Regions from separate parts of the Streptomyces sp. NPDC046862 genome, predicted to be linked through region 2. Evidence: predicted binding sites of a transcription regulator. Region 2 holds the regulator's gene; each other region holds the start of a gene.
The links. Region 2 encodes HrcA, which represses chaperone genes, less so after heat shock. Its sites were predicted from a motif close to TTNGCACTCNGNNNNNCNGAGTGCNAA; they were not measured.
Positions count from the first base shown of each region.

Region 1: the regulator HrcA is predicted to act here: its motif matches at 3,909-3,935, upstream of groL (chaperonin GroEL).
Region 3: the regulator HrcA is predicted to act here: its motif matches at 6,335-6,361, upstream of groES (co-chaperone GroES).

Region 1 covers NZ_JBEYXP010000009.1:255,635-265,429, reverse strand. Annotated here, with positions in the region: gene AB0959_RS13085 (glucosyl-3-phosphoglycerate synthase) at 1-954, opposite strand, end outside; SAM riboswitch class I at 1,133-1,279, shown strand; gene thrC (threonine synthase) at 1,298-2,602, shown strand; gene AB0959_RS13075 (MoaD/ThiS family protein) at 2,709-2,984, shown strand; gene AB0959_RS13070 (cold-shock protein) at 3,447-3,653, shown strand; gene groL (chaperonin GroEL) at 4,099-5,721, shown strand; gene AB0959_RS13060 (NADH:flavin oxidoreductase) at 5,958-7,082, shown strand; gene AB0959_RS13055 (SRPBCC family protein) at 7,246-7,713, opposite strand; gene AB0959_RS13050 (LLM class flavin-dependent oxidoreductase) at 7,979-8,833, shown strand; gene AB0959_RS13045 (class I SAM-dependent methyltransferase) at 8,934-9,617, shown strand.
Region 2 covers NZ_JBEYXP010000005.1:257,458-267,252, forward strand. Annotated here, with positions in the region: gene AB0959_RS07970 (nitronate monooxygenase) at 1-317, opposite strand, end outside; gene dnaJ (molecular chaperone DnaJ) at 572-1,708, opposite strand; gene hrcA (heat-inducible transcriptional repressor HrcA) at 1,709-2,725, opposite strand; gene AB0959_RS07985 (MBL fold metallo-hydrolase) at 2,982-3,779, shown strand; gene AB0959_RS07990 (DUF3097 domain-containing protein) at 3,814-4,629, shown strand; gene hemW (radical SAM family heme chaperone HemW) at 4,752-5,984, opposite strand; gene AB0959_RS08000 (SpoIIE family protein phosphatase) at 6,041-8,053, opposite strand; gene AB0959_RS08005 (HAMP domain-containing protein) at 8,157-9,795, shown strand, end outside.
Region 3 covers NZ_JBEYXP010000019.1:174,434-184,228, forward strand. Annotated here, with positions in the region: gene AB0959_RS22510 (WhiB family transcriptional regulator) at 204-533, shown strand; gene AB0959_RS22515 (LysR family transcriptional regulator) at 627-1,523, opposite strand; gene AB0959_RS22520 (MOSC domain-containing protein) at 1,604-2,278, shown strand; gene AB0959_RS22525 (SDR family oxidoreductase) at 2,417-3,190, shown strand; gene AB0959_RS22530 (ester cyclase) at 3,293-4,000, shown strand; gene groL (chaperonin GroEL) at 4,112-5,734, opposite strand; gene groES (co-chaperone GroES) at 5,880-6,188, opposite strand; gene AB0959_RS22545 (class I SAM-dependent methyltransferase) at 6,560-7,747, shown strand; gene AB0959_RS22550 (RNA polymerase sigma factor) at 7,753-9,033, opposite strand; gene AB0959_RS22555 (YciI family protein) at 9,132-9,488, opposite strand; gene AB0959_RS22560 (LCP family protein) at 9,636-9,795, opposite strand, start outside.

The DNA of each region.
Region 1 (9,795 bases), on a different contig from region 2:
CACGTACTCCTCGATCTCCGTCATCGGCGGCCGCTCCTCCGTGTCCACCGAGTACGTGCGCGGCTCGAAGCCCTCCGCGCCCCGTTCGAACTGGGTCAGGGCCGGGCGGATCAGGTGGCCCCGGGCCAGGCGGAGCTGGGCCGTGCGGTAGATCGCGGCGGACATGCGGCCGAGGGCCTGGCCGTCCTGGTGGCGGTGCTTGCGGACGCCGACGTCGACCTGGGCGAGGGCGTCCAGGCCCACCAGGTGGAGGGCGTCGACCAGCATGCCGAGCTCCACCCCGTAGCCGACGGGGAAGGGCAGCCGCTCCAGCAGGCTGCGCCGGGCCGCGTACTCGCCGCCCAGGGGCTGGACGAAGCCCGCGAGCTGTGGCCAGTGCATGTTGAGCAGGGGGCGGGCCATGAGTTCGGTGACCCGGCCGCCCTGGCCCGCGGTCTTGCCGGAGGCGAGCGAATCCAACTCAGTGCCGAGCGGGCGGTCGTACATCGCCTTGACCAGGTCGACGCCCGGGTCGGTGAGCAGCGGGCCCACGATGCCCAGGACGAAGTCCGACGAGAACTCCTTCAGGTCCGCGTCGACGAAGCAGACGACATCCCCGCGGGTGACCAGCAGGGAGCGCCAGAGGACCTCGCCCTTGCCGGGCACGGCCGGGATGCGGGGGAGGATCTCGTCCCGGTGCACCACCGTCGCGCCCGCGGCGGCGGCCACCTCCGAGGTGCGGTCCGTCGATCCCGAGTCAACGACGACGATCTCGTCGACGAGGGGGACCTGGGCCATGAGGTCGTGGCGGATGACGGCGACGATCTCGCCGACCGTCTCCTCCTCGTTGAGCGCGGGCAGCACGACACTCACCGACTGGCCCGAGGAACGTTTGGCGGCCAGGACGCGGTGGAGCGGGCGATCGGTCACGGACCAGGAGCGGGTGCTCAGCCAGCGTTCGACTTCGTTCAGCACGGTCTGCGGCTCCTCACTCTTCGACCACGGTAACTCTTCGTGTGATCCATCTCGCGGTGCGGACGGCTATCTCAACTCTCCTGGCCTTCGGTTACAGTCTTGAGCAAGGCGGATGACCATCGCATTGCGGGGTCGCCGTCGCGTTCCACGATCAACAACCGCGTACACAACCGCATACCGCTCATCCAGAGGGGCAGAGGGACACGGCCCGATGAAGCCCCGGCAACCCTCCAGCCGGTCTGACCACGTTGATGTGGTGAGGCTCCCGGCTTGGGAAGGTGCCAAATCCGTCTCACGGCGAGATGCGTCGTGAGGAAGATGAGGAGAAAGGGCCTCCCCTCACATGGCTGCACAGACTGTTGCAACCGGATCCACCGATTCCGACACCTCCGCCGCCTCCGCCGTGGACCTCGGTCCCGCCGCGGCCCTGAGCTGCCGCGAGTGCGGTCACCGCGTGCCCCTCGGCCCGGTCTTCGCCTGCGTGGAGTGTTTCGGCCCGCTCGAGATCGCGTACGACTTCTCCTCCTACGACACGGAGGAGCTCCGCAAGCGCATCGAGGCGGGTCCCGCGAACATCTGGCGCTACGCGCCCCTGCTGCCCGTCCCCGCCGACGTGGCCGGCAAGCCCAACCTCAACCCCGGCTGGACCGAGCTCGTCAAGGCCGACAACCTGGCGCGCGAGCTCGGCGTGACCGGCGGGCTGTACGTGAAGGACGACTCCGGCAACCCGACGCACTCCTTCAAGGACCGGGTCGTCGCCCAGGCCCTGGAGGCCGCGCGGGCTTTCGGCTTCACCACCCTGTCCTGCTCCTCGACCGGCAACCTCGCCGGCGCCGTGGGGGCCGCCGCCGCGCGCGCCGGATTCCGCTCCTGCGTCTTCATCCCGCACGACCTGGAGCAGGGCAAGGTCGTCATGGCCGCCGTCTACGGCGGTGAGCTCGTCGGCATCGAGGGCAACTACGACGACGTGAACCGCTTCTGCTCCGAGCTCATCGGCGACCCGGCCGGTGAGGGCTGGGGCTTCGTCAACGTCAACCTGCGGCCGTACTACGCGGAGGGCTCCAAGACGCTGGCGTACGAGATCTGCGAGCAGCTGGGGTGGAAGCTCCCCGACCAGATCGTCGTGCCCATCGCCTCCGGGTCCCAGCTCACGAAGATCGACAAGGGTCTGCAGGAGCTGATCAAGCTCGGGCTCGTCGAGGACAAGCCGTACAAGATCTTCGGTGCGCAGGCCGAGGGCTGCTCGCCGGTGTCCGTCGCCTACAAGGCCGGTCACGACGTCGTCCGGCCGCAGAAGCCGGACACCATCGCCAAGTCGCTCGCCATCGGCAACCCGGCGGACGGTCCGTACGTTCTCGACATCGCCCGGCGGACGGGCGGCGCCGTGGAGGACGTGACGGATGAGCAGATCGTGGACGCGATCAAGCTGCTCGCGCGGACGGAGGGCATCTTCGCGGAGACCGCCGGTGGTGTGACCGTCGGTGTCACGAAGAAGCTGATCGAGAACGGTGTGCTGGACCCGGCCCTGACCACGGTCGTCCTCAACACCGGTGACGGTCTCAAGACGCTGGACGCCGTTGCCGGTACGGGGGTGACGGCGACCATTCGTCCCAACCTGGACTCGTTCCGTGAGGCCGGCCTCGCGTAAGTTTTCATGCTGCGGGCCGGTGGGGGCTGGTCGCGCAGTGCCTCGCGCCCCTTTCGGGGCGCGCCCCCCTCAGCCACAGCAGTACCCCACCGGGAGGTCCCACCCCATGAGCGTCAACGTCCGCATCCCCACCATCCTGCGTACCTACACCGGCGGTCAGGCCGAGGTGGCTGCCGAGGGGGCGACCCTCGCCGAGGTCATCGCCGACCTGGAGAAGAACCACACCGGTATCGCGGCCCGGGTCCTGGACGACCAGGGCAAGCTGCGCAGGTTCGTGAACGTGTACGTGAACGACGACGACGTCCGCTTCGAGCAGGGGCTGGAGACGGCGACCCCGGACGGGGCCGGCGTGTCCATCATTCCGGCCGTCGCCGGCGGCTGAGAGAACCGGTTGACCGACCGATTATTACCTTCGGTAACATTGGTTACCGAGAGTTCATCGAATGGCCCCCTCCGTGAGAGAAGCGGAGGGGGCCATTCTCTATGGTTGAGCACGGTACAGTTGGGGAACCCGGTTCGATTCACGCTCCCGATTCCCGCCGGGTGCATATGAGTTCTTGCCGCGCGCCCGCTATGAAGTAGCCAAAGTGGGCGAGGCTTTTGCGCCTTATGTTCCTTTTATGGGGCCCGACTTGCCCCGAATTCGGGCGAATTCTCCGTACATTCCCGACCGGTCGTGTCCAGATTTCTCGTCCGATTGACCTGTTGCAGACGGCAGTTGGACAGATACATTCAGCCGCGGTCGACGCGTTCCGGCGCACACCCCCAACCGTTGGGGGGTGAGGTCTGACCCGGATCCGCGAAGTGTGGGTCTGCGCAAGGGCCAGTAATAGGGGAGTTAGGCATGGCTCAGGGCACCGTCAAGTGGTTCAACGCGGAGAAGGGGTACGGCTTCATCGCGGTCGACGGTGGTGCGGATGTATTCGTCCACTACAGCGCTATCCAGATGGACGGTTACCGCACCCTGGAGGAGGGCCAGCGGGTCGAGTTCGAGATCTCGCAGGGTCAGAAGGGGCCGCAGGCGGACATGGTCCGGCTGGCGACCGGCTGAAGCACGCGCCGACTGAAACAGCAGCGACGCACTTCGTTTTTCTTCGAAGGGCTCGTGCCTTATGGGGAGTTGATCCCCTGGGTACGGGCCCTTCGGCCTGTCCGGGGTCGTGGGGCCGGTCGTGGACGGAGGGGTGGGTGGAGGGGTGGGCGCACGCGGGCGCACGGGTGCGTTCACCTGCGGATCATCCTCAGGCGCTTGCGCCCACCCGTCACCCGACCACCGCCCCTCAAGGAGCTCGCTACGCGAGCGCACCTTGCACTCGGGTGGGTCGAGTGCTAATCATTGGCGTTAGCACTCTGAAGGTGAGAGTGACAACGAAGGACCGGGTCGGTGAGGCCCGCAGGTCAAGTGGGGCAAGGAACCACGAGGCCCGCGAGCCGTCCGTCGCGGGCGCGGGCGCGGTCCGAAGGAATCACCCCCAGTCCTGGAGGGACCACTTCACATGGCCAAGATCATCGCGTTCGACGAGGAGGCACGGCGCGGCCTCGAGCGCGGCATGAACCAGCTCGCGGACGCCGTCAAGGTGACGCTCGGCCCCAAGGGTCGCAACGTCGTCCTCGAGAAGAAGTGGGGCGCCCCCACGATCACCAACGATGGTGTGTCCATCGCCAAGGAGATCGAGCTCGAGGACCCGTACGAGAAGATCGGCGCCGAGCTGGTCAAGGAAGTCGCCAAGAAGACGGACGACGTCGCCGGTGACGGTACGACCACCGCGACCGTTCTCGCCCAGGCCCTGGTCAAGGAGGGCCTGCGCAACGTAGCCGCCGGCGCCAACCCCATGGCCCTCAAGCGCGGCATCGAGAAGGCCGTCGAGGCCGTCTCCGGTGCGCTGCTCGAGCAGGCGAAGGATGTCGAGACCAAGGAGCAGATCGCCTCCACGGCCTCCATCTCCGCCGCCGACACCCAGATCGGCGAGCTCATCGCCGAGGCGATGGACAAGGTCGGCAAGGAAGGCGTCATCACCGTCGAGGAGTCCCAGACCTTCGGTCTGGAGCTGGAGCTCACCGAGGGTATGCGCTTCGACAAGGGCTACATCTCGGCGTACTTCGCCACCGACATGGAGCGTATGGAGGCGTCGCTCGACGACCCGTACATCCTGATCGCCAACTCCAAGATCGGCTCCGTCAAGGACCTGCTCCCGCTCCTGGAGAAGGTCATGCAGTCGGGCAAGCCGCTGCTGATCATCGCCGAGGACGTCGAGGGCGAGGCCCTGTCGACCCTGGTCGTCAACAAGATCCGTGGCACCTTCAAGTCCGTCGCCGTCAAGGCCCCGGGCTTCGGTGACCGCCGCAAGGCCATGCTCGGCGACATCGCCATCCTCACGGGCGGCGAGGTCATCTCCGAGGAGGTCGGCCTCAAGCTGGAGAACGCCACCCTCGACCTGCTGGGCAAGGCCCGCAAGGTGGTCATCACCAAGGACGAGACCACCATCGTCGACGGCGCCGGCTCCTCCGACCAGGTCAACGGCCGGGTGAACCAGATCCGCGCCGAGATCGAGAACAGCGACTCCGACTACGACCGCGAGAAGCTGCAGGAGCGCCTGGCGAAGCTCGCCGGCGGTGTCGCGGTCATCAAGGCCGGTGCCGCCACCGAGGTCGAGCTCAAGGAGCGCAAGCACCGCATCGAGGACGCCGTCCGCAACGCGAAGGCGGCCGTCGAGGAGGGCATCGTCGCCGGCGGTGGCGTGGCCCTGCTGCAGGCCTCCCAGGTCTTCGAGAAGCTGGAGCTCGAGGGTGACGAGGCGACCGGCGCCAACGCCGTGAAGCTCGCGCTCGAGGCCCCGCTCAAGCAGATCGCCGTGAACGGTGGTCTCGAGGGTGGCGTCGTCGTGGAGAAGGTCCGCAACCTCCAGGTCGGCCACGGCCTGAACGCCGCGACCGGTGAGTACGTCGACATGATCGCCGAGGGCATCATCGACCCGGCCAAGGTGACGCGCTCCGCGCTGCAGAACGCCGCGTCGATCGCCGCGCTGTTCCTCACCACCGAGGCCGTCATCGCCGACAAGCCGGAGAAGGCCGCCGCGCCCGCCGGTGGCGGCATGCCGGGCGGTGACATGGACTTCTGATCCGGTTATCCGGATCGGCTCCGTCCGTCCAGTACCGAGGGCGGCACTCCCTGGAGACAGGGGGTGCCGCCCTCGGGCGTGTCCGGGCTCACAGTCCAGGAGGTGGCGGTTGCGGAATGGGGTGACGCCAGGGGCGGTTGTTCTGACGGACGGTCAATGCGCATACACATACCGCCCGGAATGCGCATGCCGTGCACCCCTTCTCGACGTCCCCGATCTCTCCGAGGAGCTTCACCGTGACACTGGCCGCCTCCACCTCCCGAGCCGCCGAGATCCTGTCCCGGCCCGTCTCGATCAACGGGCTGACCGTGCCCAACCGGATCGCGATGGCGCCCATGACCCGGATGTTCTCGCCCGGAGGCATCCCCGGGGAGAACGTGGTGTCGTACTACGCGCGCCGCGCCGCCGCGGGCGTCGGGCTGATCGTCACCGAAGGCACGTACGTCGGCCACGAGTCGGCCGGGCAGAGCGACAGCGTCCCGCGCTTCCACGGCGAGGAGCAGCTCGCCGGCTGGGCGAAGGTCGCGGACGCGGTGCACGCGGCGGGCGGGACGATCGTGCCGCAGCTGTGGCACATCGGCATGGTGCGCAAGGCGGGCGAGCCCCCCTTCGCGGACGCCCCTGCGGTCGGCCCCTCCGGCCTGCGCCTCGACGGCACGCCCGGCACCGGCAAGGAGATGACGCAAGCGGACCTGGACGACGTCATCGCCGCCTTCGCCAAGTCCGCGGCCGACGCCGAGCGCATCGGCTTCGACGGCGTCGAACTGCACGGCGCCCACGGCTACCTGATCGACCAGTTCCTGTGGAAGGGGACCAACCGCCGCACCGACGCCTACGGCGGCGACCTCGTGGCGCGTACGAAGTTCGCGGCGGAGATCGCGGCGGCGGTACGGGACTCCGTGTCCCCGGACTTCCCCGTCATCTTCCGCTACTCGCAGTGGAAGCAGGAGGCGTACGACGCGAAGCTCGCCGAGACGCCGGAGGAGCTGGAGGCGCTGCTGACCCCGCTGGCCGCGGCCGGTGTGGACGCCTTCCACGCCTCCACGCGCCGCTACTGGCTCCCCGAGTTCGACGGCTCGGACCTCAACCTCGCGGGCTGGACCAAGAAGCTCACCGGCAAGCCCACCATCAGCGTCGGCTCGGTCGGCCTGGACGGCGAGTTCCTGCGCGCGTTCGCCGGTGAGGGCTCGACGGTCCGGGGCATCGACGACCTGCTGGACCGTATCGAGGCCGAGGAGTTCGACCTGGTCGCCATCGGTCGCGCCCTGCTCCAGGACCCGGAGTGGGCGGCGAAGGTGCTGGCGGGCCGCTTCGACGAGCTGGCGCCGTACGACGCGGCGTCGCTGAAGTCGCTGAGCTGAACTCCTCAGCTGAGCTGCTGGGGTGAACTCCTGAGCTGAGCTGCTGGGGTGAACTCCTGAGCTGAGCTCCTCAGCTGAGCTCCTGAGCTGAACTTCTGCGCTCAAGTCCTCAGCCGCCCGGCCCAGCCGAACTCCTCGGCTGGGCCGGGCGGCGGGAGCGGACTCAGGGTGTCCGCTTCTGCCGCTGGATGTACTCCTTGGCCTGCCGCACCTCCCCCTGGACGTCGGCGGTCAGCGGCCGTCGCAGCAGCGGTGTCGCGAGCCAGCTCAACGGGGGCCGGAACCGGAAGTTGAGGGTGCGGACGAGGCGGGTCCCGCCCTCGACCGGCGTGCACACGAAGCTGGCGTCGAAGTCCGACGCCAGCTTCGTCAGGCGGTTGGCAGGTGGCGGGGCGAGTTCGATGTCGACGCGGTGACCCGGGGTCAGCCGCGCCCGCGCCACTGTCTTCGGCGCCGGGAGGCCGACCAGTCTGGGCCGGAACGCGAACTCCAGAAGGTCCCCTTCGCGCCGGGTCCACAGCACGGGGCGGAGCTTGCGGTCCACCAGCGCGTACCGCTCGACGTCCATCACGAAGTCGAGCAACTCGTCGGGCGTACACGGAAAGATCTCGGTGACTTCGACCGTGAGCATGCGTTCACGCTAGTGGCCCTCACCGCGATCGTGAACAGCCGCAGGCGGTCTGTTCCCTGACTCTCCTGTCTCCCCTCCGACTTAATTCGATCGCCGGAGGCGGGAGCACCGGGATACCGTGAGCGGACTCCGGCGCCACGCTCCCCAGAACGACGCCGCAGAACGGGAGCGGGCGGGCGCGCACACGGTTCATCGGCCGGTGCGTGACCCAAGGAGGGGCGGCAGCGACTTCCGCATGCCCTTCGCCTCTCTCAGGAGTTCCGCCGTGAACATCGGCCTCGGCCTTCCCATCGACAACCCCAACGCCCTGCTGACCTGGGCCCGTCAAGCCGACGCGAGCCCCTTCACCACCCTCGGGCTGCTCGACCGCGTCGTCTACGACAACCCCGAACCCCTGGTGACCCTGGCCGTCCTCGCCGGGGCGACCACCCGCGTCCGCGTCCAGACCGAAGTCCTGCTCGCCCCGCACCACAACACCGCGATCCTCGCCAAGCAGACCGCCACGCTCGACCGTCTCTCGGGCGGCCGCTTCACCCTCGGCATCGGCGTCGGCGGGCGGGAGGACGACTGCCGGGTCACGGGCACCGACCTACGGCGCCGAGGCCGTCGCCTCGACGAACAGATGGAGTCGTTGCGCTGGACCTGGGCGGGCCGGCCCTACGCGGAGGGCGTCGGTCCCATCGGCCCCCTGCCCGCCACCCCCGGCGGCCCCGAGGTCCTCTTCGGCGGCTTCGCTCCCGCAGCGCTCGAACGCGTCGCACGCTGGGGCGACGGTTTCCTCGGCGCGGCCCTGCCTCCGGCACACATGGACCGGCTCTTCCGCGACGTGGAGAAGGCCTGGCAGAAGCACGAACGGCCGGGACGGCCCCGGCTGGTCGCCCAGGCCAACGTCGCGGTGGGCGAGTCGTCGATGATCGACGACGCCCGCGCCAACCTCCTGCGCTACTACGCCTTCACGGGCCGCGCGGACTACATGGCCGACGGCCTGCTCACGAGCGCGGAGGCGGTTCGGGACACCGTCGCCGGGTTCGCCGGGATCGGGGCGGACGAAGTGATCCTGTACTGCTGGTCCTCGGACGTGGACCAGGTCGCGCGGCTGGCGGATGTGGTGTTCGGGTAGGCGCTGAGCCGCCCACGACGTGCGGGGGCGGCCCGTCGGCGTGGTCCTCCGGTGGTGGACGGCGGCCCGTCGGCGTGTCCTCCTCTGGTGGACTGGCCGTATGACCGAGCTGAAGCACCGCCTCCTCCAGGCCCTGCACCGCTTCAACGCCGCGCACCCCTGGGACCACAACGCGCACTACCACCGCTGGATCCTGCGCCAGTTGCCGCGGCGCTTCGATCGGGCGCTGGATGTCGGGTGCGGGAGTGGCGATCTGGCGCGGCTGCTGGCGGGGAGGGCACGGGAGGTGCACGGGATCGACGCCGATCCGGGGATCGTGGAGCGGGCGCGGGAGTTGACTCCGTCGGGCTCCTCGGCTGCTCCCGTGGCCTTCAGCGTGGCGGACGCGCTGGACGGGGGGCCTGGCGGGTCGTACGACGTCATCACCTGCGTTGCCGTGCTCCACCACCTGCCGCTGAGTGAGACGCTCACGCGCTTCCGGGGACAACTGAGGCCTGGTGGAACGCTGGTGGTGGTCGGTCTGGCTCGTGAGGAGAGCTTCGTGGACCATCTGCTCAGCCTCGCCTCCGTTCCGGCGAACGCCGTCGTCGGTTGGGTCAAGAGCAGGGGGCGTGCGGTGGCGCGGCCGGTCTCGATGACCGCCGTGACGCGGGCGGCGGAGACGGGCTTCGGTGACATCGTCCGGGAGGCGCGGCGTGTGCTGCCCGGCGCTCGGCTTCGGCGCCGGATGTTCTGGCGGTACACGCTCGTCTGGCGCGCACAAGATTTACGCCAAAATTGCTGACAATTTTGTGGGCGATTAGCGCGGTTCGCAGGTGGGGAGGGCGGAACGGAGGTGGTCGGGCCAGCTGGGGCGGGTGGCCGGTTCCCCGCGCTGTCGCCGGGACACAAAGGAGGTCTTAAGAAACGGCTGGTGCACTGGCGGCGTGCCCGCGTCCAGCGGGGCCGCGCCCAACTGCGCA
Region 2 (9,795 bases):
CCGGCGAGCTGGTTGGCGTACACCTCGACGGCGGCCGCAGAAGGGTGTGCGGCGCCAGCCGCTCCAGTGGAGCCGGTGCTTGCACCGGGGTACTCGGGCTGCGGCATGAAGAGGTTCACGCCGAAGGGGCGGCTCGTGAGTCCGCGCAGCTGTTTGATCTCCTGGTACATGCCGTCGGCCGTTTTGTACCCGGCCGCGAGGAAGCCGAGCCCGCCGGCCTCGGACACGGCCGCGGCGAGCCGCGGCACGGAGACGCCGCCCGCCATGGGGGCCTGCACGATCGGCCTGGGAAAGAGATCGGTCAGTGCGGAGGACATGGACGCATGTTGCCACGTCCTCCCCACAAGGTCCGAATCCAGCCTTCCGCCTGGCATAGGCCAGGGACATGGGCACGTGTCAGGGGCGGCGGAGGGATGCGTTCATGGACGAGATCCAGCCACCCGGCATACCGGCCCACGGCACCCGAGAGTCTCAGCAAGCGTCCGACGGGCACGGGAGCAGGAGCAGGTCCCGCGCCCGTCGCCGTCGGCGGTCACCGACCACGGTGACCCCGGGGACCCGGGGACCCCGGTCAGCGCCCGTTGAACGCGTCCTTCAGGCGGGAGAACAACCCCTGCTGCCCCGGCTGGAACTGTCCCGTCGGGCGTTCCTCGCCGCGCAGCTTCGCCAACTCGCGCAGCAGGCGCTCCTGCTCGGGGTCGAGCTTGGTCGGGGTCGTGACCTCGACGTGCACGATGAGGTCGCCCCGGCCGCCGCCCCTGAGGTGGGTGACGCCGCGCCCGTGCAGGGGGATCGACTGACCGGACTGCGTGCCCGGGCGGATGTCGACCTCCTCCATGCCGTCGAGCGTCTCCAGCGGGACCTTCGTACCGAGGGACGCCGCCGTCATCGGGATGGTGACCGTGCAGTGCAGGTCGTCGCCACGGCGCTGGAAGGTGGAGTGCGGCAGCTCGTGGATCTCGACGTACAGGTCGCCGGCGGGCCCGCCGCCGGGGCCGACCTCGCCCTCGCCCGCGAGCTGGATCCGCGTGCCGTTGTCGACACCGGCCGGGATCTTCACCGTGAGCGTGCGGCGGGACCGTACACGGCCGTCGCCCGCGCACTCCGGGCACGGGTTCGGGACGACCGTGCCGAAGCCCTGGCACTGCGGGCAGGGGCGGGACGTCATGACCTGGCCCAGGAAGGACCGGGTGACCTGGGACACCTCACCGCGACCGCGGCACATGTCACAGGTCTGGGCCGACGTGCCCGGGGCCGCGCCCTCGCCGCTGCACGTGGTGCAGACGACGGCCGTGTCGACCTGGATGTCCTTCGTCGTGCCGAAGGCCGCCTCGTCGAGCTCGACCTCCAGCCGGATCATCGCGTCCTGGCCGCGGCGGGTGCGCGACCGTGGGCCGCGCTGGGACGCCGTACCGAAGAAGGCGTCCATGATGTCCGAGAAGTTCCCGAACCCGCCGGCGCCGAAGCCGCCCGCGCCGCCGCCGCCCGCCTGGGACAGCGGGTCACCGCCGAGGTCGTAGACCTGCTTCTTCTGCGGGTCCGACAACACCTCGTACGCGGCGTTGATCTCCTTGAACCGCTCCTGCGTCTTCGGATCGGGATTGACGTCCGGGTGCAGCTCGCGCGCGAGCCTCCGGAACGCCTTCTTGATCTCTTCCTGGGAAGCGTCGCGGCGCACGCCGAGTACGGCGTAGTAGTCCGTGGCCACTTACGACTCCGCCAGGATCTGTCCGACGTAACGTGCCACCGCTCGTACTGCTCCCATCGTTCCCGGATAGTCCATGCGGGTCGGTCCGACCACGCCGAGTTTTGCTACTGCCTCGCCGCCCGAACCGTAGCCCACCGAGACCACGGACGTGGAGTTGAGTCCCTCATGCGCGTTCTCGTGGCCGATGCGCACGGTCACGCCCGGATCCTTCGCCTCGCCCAGCAACTTGAGGAGAACGACCTGCTCCTCCAGCGCCTCGAGCACCGGCCGGATCGTGAGAGGGAAATCATGTCCGAAGCGGGTCAGATTGGCGGTGCCGCCGATCATCAGCCGCTCCTCGTTCTCCTCGACGAGCGTCTCCAGGAGGGTGGAGAGCACAGTGGAGACCGTACCGCGGTCCTCCAGGTCGAAGGCCTCGGGCAGGTCCTCGACGAGCCGCGGCACGTCCGCGAAGCGGCGGCCCGCCACGCGGCTGTTGAGCCGCGCGCGGAGATCCGCGAGCGACGTCTCCCCGAACGGCGCGGGGCAGTCGACCATACGCTGCTCCACCCGGCCCGTGTCCGTGATCAGCACGAGCATCAGGCGCGCGGGCGCCAGCGACAGCAGCTCCACGTGCCGCACCGTCGACCGCGTGAGCGACGGGTACTGCACGACGGCGACCTGCCGCGTGAGCTGCGCCAGCAGGCGTACGGTCCGGCCGACGACGTCGTCCAGGTCGACGGCGCCCTCCAGGAAGTTGTGGATGGCGCGCCGCTCCGGGGCGGTCATCGGCTTCACCGCGGCCAGCTTGTCGACGAAGAGGCGGTAGCCCTTGTCGGTGGGGATGCGCCCGGCACTGGTGTGCGGCTGGGCGATGTACCCCTCCTCCTCGAGAGCCGCCATGTCGTTGCGGACGGTGGCCGGCGAGACCCCGAGCTTGTGCCGCTCGGTGAGCGCCTTGGAACCGACCGGCTCCTCGGTGCCCACGTAGTCCTGGACGATGGCGCGCAGCACTTCGAGCCTGCGTTCGCTGAGCATCGCGCACACCTCCAGAGCATTCGTCCTCGCGCGTCCCCGCGCGTCCTTGCGGCTCTCGTCTGGCACTCACCGCAGGTGAGTGCCAGCATTCCCACCAGTGTACGGCGGCGGGGTACGGCCCCGGCAAGGGCGGCCACGCCCGTCGTACCGACGTGTACCAACGTGTCCCGTGATGTCGTACCGGCGAGTACGCGTGGAGCGCCGACACATCGAGCGGTCGTCGTGCCGGGGTGGGGCCTGGGGCTAGCGTCGGTGTATGACGGTGACTTGGGAAGAGGCCGGGTGGGAGAAACTCGCCCCGCACGTGGGGCGCCTCCGCCTCCCGGTCTGGGACTGCACGGCCGGGCTGGTCGTCGGTGACGGCCGCGCCCTCATGATCGACGCGGGGTCGAGTCTGCGGGAGGGCGCGCGGTTGCGCGCCGAGGCGCGGAGCCTGCTGGGCGGGCACGGCGATGGGGCGGGCCCCGTCGGCGTGACGGATCGCGGTGATGTGACAGGTCTCCGCGATGTGACACATCTCGCGCTGACACACCCGCACTTCGACCATGTCTTCGGCGCGGCGGCCTTCGCGGGAGTGGAGGTTTTCGGCGCGGTGGGCCTGGACACGGTCCTCACCGGCGAACGCTCACGCGAGGATCTGCGCGCCGACGCCGTGCGCAACGGCCTGGACGCCGATGAGGCCGCCGAGGCCGCGGACCACCTCGTCCGCCCCCGCCACCACGTCTCCGGGGAGTGGACGCTGGACCTGGGCGGCGGCTCGCAGGTACTCCTGGCGAACGTCGGTCCCGGCCACACGGCGCACGACCTGGTGGTGCTGGTGCCGGCCTCGTCGATGTCGCCCGAGGTGGTGTTCTGCGGCGACCTGGTCGAGGAGTCCGGCGAACCCCAGGCGGGCCCGGACGCCGTCCCCGCGCACTGGCCGGCGGCGCTGGACCGGCTGCTGGCGCTCGGCGGCGAGGACGCGGTGTACGTGCCGGGGCACGGGGCGGCGGTGGACGCCGCGTTCGTCCGGGCGCAGAGGGACGCGCTGGCACGCAGCTTCGGCGTGTCGTGAGTCGCGCCCGGCTGGTTCTCGTATCGTCATCCGAATGCGCCAGTACTCGCCGGACCTGACCCCGCCGTGGAAGAGGTCCAAGCCCGTCCCGGAGGTCCCGGCGGAGCCCGGGCTGGTGGTCGAGGAGCCCGGGAGCGGCTTCTGCGGTGCGGTGATCGGCTGCGAGGCGGGCACGGTGACCCTGGAGGACCGCTTCGGCAAGCACCGGGTGTTCCCGATGGAGCTGCGGGGCTTCCTGGTGGAGGGCCGGGTGGTCACGCTCGTACGCCCGTCGTCCGCCCCGGCGCGCCCCACCCGTACGGCCTCCGGCTCGGTCGCCGTCCCCGGCGCACGCGCGCGCGTGGCCCGCGCGGGACGCATCTACGTGGAGGGCCGCCACGACGCCGAGCTCGTCGAGAAGGTCTGGGGAGACGACCTGCGCATCGAGGGCGTGGTCGTGGAGTACCTGGAGGGCGTGGACGACCTGCCGTCGATCGTCGCGGACTTCGCGCCGGGCCCCGACGCCCGCCTCGGGGTCCTGGTGGACCACCTGGTGCCGGGCAGCAAGGAGTCCCGGATCGCCGAGTCGGTGACGAGCGAGCACGCGCTGGTGGTGGGCCACCCGTACATCGACATCTGGGAGGCGGTGAAGCCGGCGGCCGTCGGGATCGAGGCGTGGCCGCGGGTCCCTCGCGGGCAGGACTGGAAGACGGGGGTGTGCCGGGCGCTGGGGTGGCGCGTGGCGAACACCGGGGAGGCGTGGCAGCGGATCCTCGGCTCGGTGCGCTCGTACAAGGACCTCGAGCCGGAGTTGCTGGGGCGGGTGGAGGAACTGATCGACTTCGTGACGGCCCCGGCGCACGGTTCTTAGGAGCGCGGAGAACGGCGCGGCTTTCGGAGCCGCGGGGCACAGCGCGGCTTTCAGGGGCGCGGGGCACAGCGCGAGCAGCCCCCCACTCAGCCGCACCAACCCACCCACCCCCGACGGACCCCTCAGTCCACCAGCTCCCGCACCACCGCATCCGCCAGCAACCGCCCCCGCAACGTCAGAACGGCCCGCCCCTCCCCGAACGCCCCGCCCTCCAGCAACCCCTCGGACAGAAAACGACGCGCCGCACCGAGCCCCGCCTCCCGAAGGAGCGACAAGGGACACCCCTCCCGCAACCGCAGCTCCAGCAGAATCCGCTCCACCCGTCGGTCCTCGTCCGCGAGGACCTCGCGCCCGGCCCCCGGAGAACGGCCCGCCGCCAGCGCCCCCGCGTACGCCCCCGGATGCTTCACGTTCCACCACCGCACCCCGCCGACGTGGCTGTGGGCGCCGGGCCCGGCCCCCCACCAGTCGGCCCCACGCCAGTACAGCTCGTTGTGGAGGCAGCGCCCCTGGACGGACGTGGCCCAGTTCGAGACCTCGTACCACTCGAACCCCGCCGCCGACAGCGTCTTCTCGGCGATCAGGTACCGGTCCGCGTGGACGTCGTCGTCCGTCATCGGCACCTCACCCCGCCGGATGCGCCGCGCGAGCTGTGTGCCCTCCTCGACGATCAGCGCGTACGCCGACACATGGTCCGGCCCCGCCCCGATCGCCGCGTCCAGGGAGGCCCGCCAGTCGTCGTCCGACTCCCCGGGGGTGCCGTAGATCAGGTCGAGGTTGACGTGCTCGAACCCGGCGGCCCGGGCCTCCGCGACGCAGGCCTCCGGACGCCCCGGTGTATGCGTGCGGTCCAGCACCCGCAGCACGTGCTGCCGGGCGCTCTGCATGCCGAAGGAGATCCGGTTGAAACCGCCCTCCCTCAGCGCCTCCAGGTACGCCGGGTCCACCGACTCCGGGTTCGCCTCCGTCGTCACCTCCGCGTCGTCCGCGAGCCCGAACTCGTCGCGGATCGCCCCCAGCATCCGTACGAGATCACCGGCGGCCAGCAGCGTCGGCGTACCGCCGCCGACGAAGACCGTGCGGACGTCGCGCGGGTCGTCGCCGAGCACCTTGCGGGCCAGGCGGATCTCGTCGATCAGCGTCTCGGCGTAGTTGTCGCGGGAGGCGAGGACGCCTCCCGTGCCGCGCAGTTCGGTCGCCGTGTAGGTGTTGAAGTCGCAGTAGCCGCAGCGGGTCGCGCAGTACGGGACGTGCAGGTAGAACCCGAGAGGCCGGCCCGCGGCCCCGGTCAGGGCGTGCGCGGGCAGCGCCCCGTCGTCGGGGACGGGCTCACCGTCGGGGAGTACGGAAGGCATGCCCTCCATTCTCCAGCACCGCCCGCAACCACAGCACCGCTCGAGCGCCGGCCCCGCTACTCCGCCTGCAACACCAGCAACGCCAGATCGTCCTCCGGCGGCCGCTCGCCGAACTCGTGCACCAGCCTCTTGATCCGCTCCGCGACGAGCTGCGCGTTCAGCCCGCGGCAGTCGGCCAGGGCCGCCGCGAGGCCGTCCCCGTCGTCGAACATCACCGATCCGCAGCGCCGCTCGGTCACGCCGTCGGTGACGCACAGCAGCGTGTCGCCGGGGCGCAGCGTGAAGGTCTCGGAGGTGTACGCGGCGTCCTCGATCACACCGAGCAGGGTCTGCGGCTCGGCGGCCGTGCGGACGTCGCCGTCGGGGCCCAGGACCAGCGGCAGGGGGTGCCCGGCGGAGGCGAGGGTGCAGTGGACGCCGCCGTCGTAGGGGACGAGTTCGCCGTAGAGCAAAGACAGGAAGCGGGTTTGCGGGCCCTCGTCCGCGCCGAGGCCCGGTCCGCCGGCCGTGACCAGGGCCCGCGCGGCCGCGTCCGCGGCCTCCGTGGCGTCGTCGAGGAGGAGCTGGTTGAGGCGGTCGAGGACGTCGGCGACCTGGTAGCCCTCGCGGGCCAGCAGCCGCAGCCAGGGCCGGGCGAGGCCGATGACGACGGCGGCCTCGGGACCCTTGCCCTGGACGTCTCCGAGGGCGAAGCACCAGCGTCCGTCGCCGGCCGGGAACAGGTCGTAGAAGTCACCGCTGGGGCCGCCCTTGTCGCACGGCTCGTACACGAGGGCGCTGTGCATCCCGGGGATCTCGGCGACCGCGCCCGGCAGCAGTCCGCGCTGGAGGACCCGGCTGATGGTGGCCTGGCGGGCGTACTGGCGGGCCGCGCCGATCGCGAGGGCCACCCGGCGGCTGAGGTCCTCGACGAGCCCGGTGACCTCGTCGGCGAAGCGGAGCAGCCCGGCCCGGCCGATGACGAGCGTGCCCAGCGGACGCCCGCCCGCGATCAGCCGGTAGGCGAGCGCGGTCCCGGTCTCGCCCTGGTCGCCGAGGGCCTCGCCGGGCCACGCCACCGGCATCGCCCGCGACCGTACGGACTCCGGCAGCCGGGGCGGGTTCTTCTCCAGCGCCCGGCGCAGGTCCTCGATGCGGTTCTCGCTGACGTGCCAGACGCGGGCGAGCCGGGGGCCCGTGCCGAGTCCGGCCTCGGCGCCGCGCCAGCCCATGCCCTCGTCCTCCAGCCACACCGCGCACCAGTCGGCCAGGCGCGGCACCAGCAGCTGTCCGGCGAGCGCGGCGACCAGGTCCTCGTCGAGCTGCCCGGCGAGCAGGTCGGAGGCCTCGGCCAGGAAGGAGAGGGCGCCGCGGTTCAGCCAGTCCCTGTCGCCCTCCGTGCCGCGCCTCGGCGCGGGAGCGAGTATCTCGGCGGCGATGGTCCTCCGGTCGAAGGCGTCGTCGGCGGCGTACGCCTCGATCCGGTCCCCCTCGACGTCCGCGGACCCGCCGGTGGGCAGGCGCGCCCAGACGGTCTTCACGCCCGTGCGGTAGGTGATGCCCCAGGCGTCGCAGAGCGCGGAGACGAGCCGCAGACCGCGCCCGTACTCCGGGGTGCCGTAGGAGGGTTCCGTGCCGTGGGGGCGCTCGGTGCTGTACGGGCGTTCGGTGCCGTCGTCGCGTACGGCGCGCGAGGGGTGGTGGTCGGAGACCTCGACGACGACGTGGACGGGCTCCTCGTCGGGGTGCCCGGGGTACGCGGGGTGGTCGGGGTGCTCCGGATGCTCGGCGGGCTCGAGACGGCACAGCACCTCGACGTCCGTGCCGGCGTGCACGACGGCGTTGGTGACCAGTTCGCTGACGACGACCAGGACGTCGTCGGCGAACCGGTCGGTGAGGGTCTCGGCTCCGGGCAGTGCGAGCCGTCCCCAGTCGTCCAGGGTGGCGCGGGCGAAGCGGCGGGCGGCGCCGGGCGCGAGCGGGCCTCCGGGGAGCGACGCGTGTGCGACCGCGCGCCGGTCCGTGCCCCGGTGCGCAGGCGTACCAGGGGCACGAGTCGTCGACTCGCGTTGCGTCGGAATGGCCCCCACTGTGCGGCTCCCTGAGCAGTTCGGACGAATAGGCCTCAGGCGGCACGGACAGAGTGACAGACTGGCCACGCCCATAAGCGCCGAGTTACTGAAGTGGGCCACCATGAGTGAGAACAGTGCTACGCGGGTGCTCGAAGACGGTCAGGAAGACGGACAGATTCGGCCATCCGATCTCCGTCCCCTCCTCGCGGCCATGACGGCCGCGCGGGACGGCGACTTCAGGAAGGCGCCGGAGGCGGGCCACGGCATCGCGGCCGAGCTCGCGGCCGTCTTCAACCAGATCATGGACCGCAGCACCCACTTCAACACGGAAGTGCAGCGCGTGCGGCGGGAGTTGGTTCGGTACGGCCGCCTCGACGAGCGGCTCTCCGCGAGCCCGGGCCAGGGCAGCTGGACGGCCCGCGTCAACGATGTGAACCAGCTCCTCGACGCCCTGGTGGCGCCCGCGGCCAACGCCACGCGCGTGCTGGACGCGGTGGCCGGCGGGGACCTCACCCAGCGGGTCGACCTGCACGACGGGAACCGGCAGCTCCGCGGTGACCTGCGGCGGTTGGGCCGCGCCGTGAACACCATGGTCGACCAGCTGTCGCTGTTCACGGGCGAGGTGACCCGGGTCGCGCGCGAGGTCGGCACGGAGGGGCGGCTGGGCGGGCGGGCCAAGGTGCGCGGCCTGTCCGGGAGTTGGCGGGACGTGACCGAGGCGGTCAACACGATGGCGTCCCGGCTGACGGCCCAGGTGCGTGACATCGCCCTGGTGACGACGTCGGTGGCGCGCGGCGACCTCACCCGTACGGTGACCGTCGAGGCGACCGGGGAGCTGCTCGAACTCAAGCTCACGGTCAACACCATGGTCGACCAGCTCTCCGCCTTCGCCGACGAGGTGACCAGGGTCGCCCGCGAGGTCGGCACCGAGGGCCAGTTGGGCGGCCGGGCCCAGGTCAGAGGCGTGTCGGGGGTCTGGAAGGACCTCACCGACAACGTCAACTTCATGGCGTCGAACCTCACCTCCCAGGTCCGCAACATCGCCCAGGTCACGACCGCCGTGGCCAACGGCGACCTCAGTCAGAAGATCACGGTGGACGCGCAGGGCGAGATCCTGGAGCTGAAGTCCACCATCAACACCATGGTCGACCAGCTCTCCGCCTTCGCCGACGAGGTGACCAGGGTCGCCCGCGAGGTCGGCACCGAGGGCAACCTGGGCGGCCGGGCCCAGGTCAGAGGCGTTTCGGGGGTATGGAAGGACCTCACCGACAACGTCAACTTCATGGCGGACAACCTCACTTCGCAGGTGCGCAACATCGCCCTGGTGTCCACGGCCGTCGCCCAGGGCGATCTCGGCAAGAAGATCACGGTCGAGGCGAAGGGCGAGATCCTGGAGCTGAAGTCCACCATCAACACCATGGTCGACCAGCTCTCCGCCTTCGCCGACGAGGTGACCAGGGTCGCCCGCGAGGTCGGCACCGAGGGCAACCTGGGCGGTCAGGCCCAGGTCAGAGGCGTGTCCGGCGTCTGGAAGGACCTCACCGACAACGTCAACTTCATGGCGCTGAACCTCACGTCCCAGGTACGGAACATCGCACAGGTGACGACCGCCGTGGCGAACGGCGACCTGTCGAAGAAGATCACGGTCGACGCCCGCGGCGAGATCCTCGAACTGAAGGACACCGTCAACACGATGGTGGAGCAACTGCGCGCCTTCGCCGACGAGGTGACCCGGGTGGCCCGCGAGGTCGGCACCGACG
Region 3 (9,795 bases), on a different contig from region 2:
CTACGTGAGGGGGCGGACACAGTGGAGGCATGAGCGACGGACCCTCAACGTTTCATCACAACCATGCCCCATTTGGCCCCATTTCTTCCCTTTTTGCAGTGTCTGAGGCTAGATTCGCAATGGGTCATATTTTCATCTCCTTAGATCGCAGATGTACGGTCGAGTCACATCTCAGCCCAGAACGGCAACAAGGGGACAACGCAATGGCAGATTTCTCCCGCCTTCCCGGGCCCAACGCGGATCTGTGGGACTGGCAGCTCCTTGCGGCGTGCCGCGGGGTCGACAGTTCGCTCTTCTTCCACCCGGAGGGCGAGCGCGGAGCGGCACGGAGCGCACGCGAGAACTCGGCCAAAGAGGTTTGCATGAGATGCCCGGTCCGCGCGGAGTGCGCGGCACACGCCCTGCGGGTGCGCGAGCCGTACGGCGTGTGGGGCGGTCTGACCGAGGACGAGCGCGAAGAGCTCATGGGACGGGCACGCAACCGGCTGGTGTCGGCGTCGGCGACGGGGGGCGACACCACTTCGAACAACTGAAGGAACGTTTCAGCACCACCCAACGTCTCCGCGCAGCACGCAGAGCGCGCGCAGCACGCCGCCAGCACCACCGGGCAGCACCACCGGCCAGCGCTACCGGGCAGCCGCCCTGTCCAGCTGATCCAGCGTCGCCGCGACCGCGGGCACCTGGGCCAGGTCCGGCAGTGTCAGCGCCACGATCTCCCGGCGCACCGCGGGTTCCACCGCGACCATCCGCACCCCCTTGGGCCGTACCGACTCGATGGCCAGTTCCGGCAGCACCGCGACGCCGAGCCCCGCCCCCACCAGACCGACCACCGCCGGATAGTCGTCCGTCGCGAAGTCGATGCGCGGCGTGAAGCCGGCCCCCTCACAGATCTCGACGAGGTGCCCGCGACAACGAGGGCAGCCCGCGATCCACGGCTCCGAGGCGAGCGCCCCGATGGCGACGGACTCCGTACGGGCCAGGCGGTGCCCCTGCGGTACGAGCCCGACGAGCCGGTCGCGGAGCAGCGGACGCACGACCAGGTCGTCCCACTCCTCGGCGCCGGCCGCGCCCTCGTACCGGAAGGCGAGCGCGATGTCGCAGTCCCCCTGGCGCAGCTTGTCGACGGACGCGGGCGGCTCGGCCTCCTCGAGAGAGACGCGGGTCCCGGGATGCGCGGCGCGCAGCGCGGCGAGCGCCGTGGGCACGAGGGTGGAACTGCCACTGGGGAACGACACCAGACGCACGCGCCCGGCCCTGAGGCCGGCGATGGCGGCGACCTCCTCCTCGGCGGCCGTGAGTCCCGCGAGGATCCCGGCGGCGTGCCGGACCAGCGCCTCGCCCGCCTGCGTCAGCCGCATCCCGCGCCCGCTCCGGACGATCAGCGGCGTGCCCACCGAGGCCTCCAGGGCCTTCATCTGCTGGCTGACGGCGGGCTGGGTGCAGCCGAGTTCGCGCCCCGCCGCCGAGAAGGAGCCGGTGGCGGCGACGGCACGCAGGACACGGAGATGACGGGCCTCGATCACACCGTCGAGCATAAGCGAGCCTTGGGCAGCGAGCGGAATATTGCGTCGCCGCTTTGAGGTTCATCGCCTAGCGTGCCCGCATGAAGCTTCTGTCTCTGAACGTGGGACGCCCCAGGACCGTGGACCACCCGGATCTGCGGGGGCATGTGACCGGCATCGACAAGCAGCCGGTGGAGGGGCCGTTGCGGATCTCCGCGCCCGGTCCCAAGGGAGTGGGCGCCAGCGGGGTCGCCGGGGACGCCGTCTGCAACACGGAGCACCACGGCGGCGACGACCAGGCGGTGTACGCCTTCGCGCGCGAGGACCTCGACGGCTGGGAGCGGGAGCTGGGCCGCACCCTGCCGAGCGGCATGTTCGGCGAGAACCTCACCACCGAGGGCCTCGACGTGTCCGGCGCGCGGATCGGCGAGCGCTGGCGGATCGGCGCCGACGTGGTCCTGGAGGTCACCTCGGGCCGTATCCCCTGCCTCAACTTCCAGGTGCACCTCGGCGAGAAGGGCTGGGTCAGGCGCTTCACGCGGGAGGCCCGGACCGGCGCGTACCTGCGGGTCGTCGAGCCGGGCGAGATCCGGGCCGGCGATCCCGTCGAGATCGTCCACCGCCCGGACCACGAGGTGACGGCGGCCCTCCAGTTCCGGGCCGTCACCACGGAACGGGAGCTGCTGCCCCGGCTGCTGGCCGCGGGTGACGCGCTGCACCCGGAGGCGCGGAGGCTGGCGGAGAGGTACGTGGCGGAGCACGGCGGTGCCGTGTAGGCGGCGACAGGACGACGGCCGCGGGCGCCTCCGGGTGCGGCGCCGGGTGCGATCTTGATCGGTGCTGAGCAGGGAAGGGACAGGTGAAGGCCGGTACGAGGGGCGGATCCGCACAGTCCGGGTCACTAATCTTGCGCTATGACAACGGCTCTGATTACGGGATCGACCGCGGGTATCGGTGCCGCCTTCGCTCGACGGCTGGCGGCTGACGGTCACAACCTCGTCCTGGTGGCGCGCGACACGAAGCGGCTGCGCGAGCAGGCGACCGAGTTGCACGACCGGCACGGCATCGAGGCGGAGGTGCTGACGGCCGACCTGGCGACGGACGACGGCATCGAGGTGGTGGAGCGGCGGCTGGCCGACCGCAAGAACCCCGTCGACCTGCTGGTCAACAACGCGGGGTTCGGCAACAAGGGCGCCTACCTCGACGTGTCGATGGCCGACGAGCTGAAGATGCTCAAGGTGCACTGCGAGGCGGTGCTGCGGCTGACCTCCGCGGCGGCCGAGGGGATGCGGGAGCGGGGCCGGGGCGGGGTCGTCAACGTGGCGTCGGTGGCCGCGTTCCTGCCGCGGGGCACGTACGGCGCGTCCAAGGCGTGGGTCGTGCAGTTCACGCAGGGCGCGGCGCGCGATCTGGCGGGCAGCGGGGTACGGCTGATGGCGCTGGCCCCGGGGTTCGTGCGCACCGAGTTCCACGAGCGGGCCGGGATGGGCACGGACAACATCCCGGGCTGGATGTGGCTGGACGCCGACAAGCTGGTCACCGCGGCGCTGGCCGACCTGGCCCGCGGCAAGTCGCTGTCGATCCCGGACCCTCGGTACAAGGCGCTGATGGGTGTCGTGAAGGTGCTGCCGCGGGGGCTGCTCGGCGGGATCAGCTCGAAGACGGGGCGCAAGTACGGGCCCCAGTAGGCAGCCCCTCGCTCAGCTGGAGACCGAAGCAGAGGTGGCACCGCGTCCCCGGTGGGAAAATGGGGATGTCAGCCGGACCCAGGGGGGCTGGGAGGCGGTGTCATGACGTTCGTGCAGCTCATCGACTGCAAGACAAGCCGGTTCGACGAGATGAACCGGTTGCTGGACACATGGGTCGAGCAGACCAAAGGCAGGCGGACCGCGACGCACAGCATCGTCGCGAAGGACCGGGCCGACGCGTCACATCTCATCGAGATCGTGGAGTTCCCCTCGTACGAGGAGGCGATGCGGAACTCGAAGCTCCCGGAGACCAATCAGATCTTCCGGGACATGGTCGCGCTCTGCGACGAGACGCCCACCTTCACGGACCTGGACGTGGTGCGGGACGAGCAGCTCAACGCGGCGAACGTCCGCAGGCTCTTCGAGCTGGCGGCCACCAAGGGCGATCTGCCATCGCTCAACGACGTGTTCGCGGAGAACTACCACGACCACGACCCGGCCAACGAGCAGGACACCATCGGCCTGGACGCCATACGCAGGGACATACGGATGTGGCGGGAGGGCTTCGACTTCGAGTTCACCGTCGAGGACCAGGTGTCGCAGGGCGACCTGGTGAGTACCCGGTGGACCTGGAACGCGACCCACAAGGGCGAGTTCGTCGGGATCGCGCCCACGGGCAGGAAGGTGAGCATGACCGGCACCACGGTCTTCCGCTTCCAGGGGGACGGAAAGATCGTCGAGGGCTGGTGGAACTACGACCGGCTGGGGCTGATGGCCCAGCTCGGGGCGCTCGACGCGCTGGAGAAGTAGAGCGGTCCGGACGATCCGCGGATGCCCGGGAATGCGGGTAGCGGTCCTGGCAGGCCTGAGGCCCGGCACCCCCGAAGGGGCGCCGGGCCTCAGGACGACGTGCCGGGTGCGTCAGTGGGCGTGGCCGTGGCCCGCGGCGGCGGCCGGCTCCTCTTCTTCCTTCTTCTCGACGACCAGGGTCTCGGTCGTGAGGAGGAGGGAGGCGATGGAGGCGGCGTTCTCCAGGGCGGAGCGGGTGACCTTGACCGGGTCGATGACGCCGGCCTTGACCAGGTCGCCGTACTCGCCGGTCGCGGCGTTGAAGCCCTGGCCCTTGTCGAGCTCGGCGACCTTGGAGGTGATGACGTAGCCCTCCAGGCCGGCGTTCTCGGCGATCCAGCGCAGCGGCTCGACGACCGCGCGGCGGACGACGGCGACACCGGTGGCCTCGTCGCCCTCCTTGCCGAGCGAGCCCTCCAGGACCTTCGCGGCGTGGACGAGCGCGGAGCCACCACCGGAGACGATGCCCTCCTCGACCGCGGCGCGGGTCGCGGAGATGGCGTCCTCCAGACGGTGCTTCTTCTCCTTCAGCTCCACCTCGGTGGCGGCGCCGACCTTGATCACGCACACGCCGCCGGCCAGCTTCGCGAGGCGCTCCTGGAGCTTCTCGCGGTCCCAGTCGGAGTCCGTGGTCTCGATCTCGGCCTTGATCTGGCCGACGCGGCCGGTGACGTCCTCGGACTTGCCGCCGCCGTCGACGATGGTGGTGTCGTCCTTGGTGACCGTGACGCGGCGGGCGGTGCCCAGCACGTCCAGGCCGACCTGGTCGAGCTTGAGGCCGACCTCCTCGGCGACGACGGTGGCACCGGTGAGGGTGGCGATGTCGCCGAGCATGGCCTTGCGGCGGTCACCGAAGCCGGGGGCCTTGACCGCGACCGCGTTGAAGGTGCCGCGGATCTTGTTGACGACGAGGGTGGAGAGGGCCTCGCCCTCGACGTCCTCGGCGATGATCAGCAGCGGCTTCGAGGCGCCCGCCTGGATGACCTTCTCCAGCAGCGGCAGCAGGTCGGCGATCGAGGAGATCTTGCCCTGCGTGATGAGGATGTACGGGTCGTCCAGGACGGCCTCCATGCGCTCCTGGTCCGTCACGAAGTACGGCGACAGGTAGCCCTTGTCGAAGGCCATGCCCTCGGTGAAGTCCAGCTCCAGACCGAAGGTGTTGGACTCCTCGACGGTGATGACACCGTCCTTGCCGACCTTGTCCATCGCCTCGGCGATGAGCTCGCCGACCTGCTGGTCCTGGGCGGACAGCCCGGCGACGGCGGCGATGTCGGACTTCTCGTCGATCGGGCGGGCCGAGGCGAGCAGGTCCTCGGAGATCGCGGCGACGGCGGCGTCGATGCCCTTCTTCAGGGCGGCCGGGGAGGCACCGGCGGCGACGTTCTTCAGGCCCTCGCGCACGAGCGCCTGGGCGAGCACGGTGGCGGTGGTGGTGCCGTCACCCGCGATGTCGTTGGTCTTGGTCGCCACCTCCTTCACCAGCTGGGCGCCGAGGTTCTCGTACGGGTCCTCGACCTCGACCTCGCGGGCGATGGTCACACCGTCGTTGGTGATGGTGGGGGCGCCGAACTTCTTGTCGATGACGACGTTGCGGCCCTTGGGGCCGATCGTCACCTTGACCGTGTCGGCCAGCTTGTTGACGCCGCGCTCGAGGGCGCGACGGGCGTCCTCGTCGAACTTCAGGATCTTCGCCATGGGAGCGTTTGCCCTCTCGGAAATCTAGAGGTGCTAGAGGTCTTCTAGCGGTGAAAGAGCTGCGCCCCCGGCGCCCGGCTGATCAAACGACGGGGTGCCAGGGGCGCAGCTGTGAAAAGCAGGAACCGGGCGGTTCCGGGTGAAATTACTTCTCGATGATCGCGAGCACGTCGCGGGCCGAGAGGACGAGGTACTCCTCGCCGTTGTACTTCACCTCGGTGCCGCCGTACTTGCTGTAGAGCACCACGTCGCCGACGCTGACGTCGAGCGGAAGGCGGTTGCCGTCCTCGAAGCGGCCCGGGCCCACGGCCAGGACGACGCCCTCCTGGGGCTTCTCCTTCGCGGTGTCCGGGATGACCAGGCCAGAGGCCGTGGTCTGTTCGGCGTCGAGCGGCTGGACCACGATGCGGTCCTCGAGCGGCTTGATGGCAACCTTGGAGCTGGCGGTCGTCACGATCCGACCTCCCCCTTCGGAGATCTCACGGGGTTAACTGTCTGAGGTGGCGACCAGGTCGATCCGTCGTCGCGGGTGCCGGACCTGCCCGTCGCGTTGTTGGCACTCTCCCGAGGGGAGTGCCAGACCTGAGACTATGACCGCGATTAGCACTCGGTCAAGCGGAGTGCCAATTGCCTGCGGCGCGGCGTGGGTTTGTGGGTGCGTACGTGGGTGGTTCTGTGCCCGGAGATGTGGGCGCCGTCCCTGGGGGCTGCGCCCCCAGACCCCCGCTATCGGCCTTGCGGCCTCGTCCTCAAACGCCGGACGGGCTGGGTGAGCGCTGGACGGGCCGCGTCGGGTCTTTCCGGGCGGTGGCCCACAATGTCTTGGTGAACGACCTCTCCCCCACCGACTCCCTCGACTCCTTCGCCGCTCTCCTCACCCCCGAGGGCCTGGCCCTCCTCGGCGAGGTGCGGGGCACCGGTCCGGCGGCGGAGCTGGCCGTCGCGACCCGGCTGCGCCGCGATCATCCGGCCGCCCTCGTCTCGGCGGCCATCGCACAGGCCCGGCTGCGGCAGCGGGCGGCGGCGAAGTTCGGGGCCGAGGACGCGGAGCGGATGTTCTTCACGCCGAACGGCGTCGAGCAGTCCACGCGTGCGTCGGTGGCGACGTACCGGGCGGCCCGGTTCGCGGCGCTGGGCGTGGAGTCCGTCGCCGACCTGTGCTGCGGAGTCGGCGGCGACGCGATCGCCCTGGCCCGCGCCGGGATCCGGGTCCTGGCGGTCGACCGGGACCCGCTGACGGCCGCGGTGGCGCGGGCGAACGCGGCGGCGCTCGGCCTGTCCGACCTGATCGAGGTGCGGGAGGCCGATGTCACGGACGTGGACGTGGCCCCCTACGACGCGGTCTTCGTGGACCCGGCGCGGCGCGGTGGCCGGGGAAGGATCTTCGACCCGGAGGCGTACTCGCCGCCGCTGTCCTGGGCGGTCGGGGCGGCCCTGAAGGCTCCGCGCGCCGCTCTGAAGATCGCCCCCGGTGTGCCCCACGAGGCGATCCCCGCCGAGGCCGAGGCCGAGTGGATCTCGGACGGCGGGGACGTGAAGGAGGCCGTGCTGTGGTTCGGCACGGAGCCGGGGGCCGTGAAGGCCACCCTGCTGCCCGGACCGCGCACGCTGCTCGGCCGCGGGCTGCCGGATCCGACGGTGCGGCCGCCCGGGCCCTACCTGTACGAGCCCGACGGCGCCGTGATCCGCGCGCACCTGGTGGCCGAGGTGGCGGCCGGCCTCGACGGCGGGCTGCTCGACCCCCACATCGCCTACATCACCGCCGACAGCCTGCGCCCGACCCCGTACGCGACCGCCTACGAGATCACCGACCACCTCCCCTTCAACGTCAAGAAGCTGAAGGCGCTCGTGCGGGAGCGGGAGATCGGTGTGCTGACGGTCAAGAAGCGCGGCTCGGCCGTCGAGCCGGAGGAACTCCGCAGGAAGGTCAAGCCGCACGGCCCCCACTCGGCCACCGTCTTCCTGACCCGGATCGCGGACGCGCCGACGATGCTGATCGGCCGCCCGGTCTGACGCGGCTACGAGGCCTCCGCCGCGCGTCGCAGCAACAGCTCACGCTCCCGCTCGTTCCGGGTCAGCCCCGCGGCCCGTTCGAACTCCGTGCGGGCCTCCTTCGTGCGCCCCAGCCGCGCCAGCAGGTCCCCGCGGACACTCGGCAGCAGGTGGTAGTCCCGAAGCGTGGGTTCGGTGGCGAGGCGGTCGACGATCTCCAGGGCCGGGCCCGGCCCGTCGGCCATGGAGACGGCGACCGCGCGGTTCAGTTCGACGACCGGGGACGGGCTGCGGGCGGCGAGCAGGCCGTACAGGGTGGCGATGCGCGTCCAGTCGGTCTCCTCGTACGTGTACGCCTGGGCGTGGCACGCCGCGATGGCGGCCTGGAGGGCGTACGGGCCGGGGGCGCCCGCGGTGACGGCGTTCGCGCGGCCGAGCGCGGCGAAACCGCGGGCGATCAGCATCCTGTTCCAGCGGCGGCGGTCCTGGTCCCTCAGCAGCACCGGCTCACCGGACGGGCCGGTACGCGCGGCCGCCCGTGACTCCTGGAGCTCCAGGAGCGCCATCAGCCCGTGCGCCTCGGGCTCCTTGGGCATCAGCTGGGCGAGCACACGGGCGAGCCGGAGCGCGTCCTCGCACAGGGCCGGCCGCAGCCAGTCGTCACCGGCGGTGGCCGCGTAGCCCTCGTTGAAGATCAGGTAGATGACCTCGAGGACCGACCCCAGCCGGGCCTCCCGGTCCGGCCCGTACGGAACCTCGAAGGCCACCCCCTTGGCGGCCAGCGTCCGCTTGGCGCGCACGATGCGCTGGGCCACGGTCGCCTCGGGAGCGAGGAACGCGCGGGCGATCTCGACCGTGGTCAGGCCACCGAGGAGGCGGAGCGTGAGCGCGATGCGCGCCTCGGCGGACAGCACGGGGTGACAGGCCGTGAAGACCAGCCGGAGCAGGTCGTCGTCGATGTCGTCGGGATCGGAGGGCTCGTCGAGGTGGTACGGCGCGGAGGCGGAGAGGTCCCGGCCCATCTCCTCCAGCTTCCGGGCGTACCGCTCCCGGCGCCGTACGAGGTCGATGGCGCGGTGCTTGGCCGTGGCCATGAGCCAGGCGCCGGGGTTGTCCGGCACCCCGTCCCGCGGCCACTGCTCCAGCGCGGCGACCAGCGCGTCCTGCGCCAGTTCCTCCGCTATGCCGACGTCACGGACGATCCGGGCGACGCCGGCGATGACGCGTGGCGACTCGATCCGGAAGACGGCCTCGATGGCACCCGTGGCGGGTCCGGCGGTCTCGGCGGTCTCGACGGACTCGGTGATCTCGACGGAGTCGGCGGACCGGTGGGGCGAGGTGGGCTGTGGTGTCACAACCCACCATTCGACACCCGCACGGGCACCCAGGCCAAGGAACGGCCCGGTCAGCCCTCCTGGATCTCCCGGACCTCGCAGGTCACGGTCCACTCCGGCCCGTGCACCTTCACGAACCGCTTGGTCCACTCGAGCGCCTCGGCCATGTCCTTGCACTGCATGAGCGCGTAGCCGCCGACGACCTCCTTGGACTCCGTGAACGGCCCGTCGGTGACCGACACGTTCCCGCCCTCCCAGTGCACCCTCTTGCCCTGGACGGACGGCATCAGCCCGGCGGTGTCGAGCATGACCCCCGCCTTCGTGATCTCCTCCAGCAGCTCCCCCATCCGCTCCATCAGCTCGGGGCTCGGGCCCTCGGCGGGAGCGGTCGCCTCGTCGATCTGCACCAGCGACAGGTAGCGCGGCATGATGACTCCTCGGTGTGACGGCGGGGGCGTTTCCCCCGCCTCTCACCCTTGCGTCGAACGACGGACGCGCGGATCGACACGACCGCCGAGAAAATCGAGAAAAGTTCTCGGGCTACACCTCGCGCTTCTTCTCGCACTACTTCTGCGCTACGCGAGCTTCTCCCACAGCTCGCTCGCCTCCGGCTCGTCGGCCACCACCCGGTTGGGGTTCGAGGGGGCCCGCACCACCGGCATCATCACCGTCCTGACGTCGGCCGAGGTCAGGCTCCTCAGGCTCTGGCCGAGGCTCATCAGCTCGCTCAGGGAG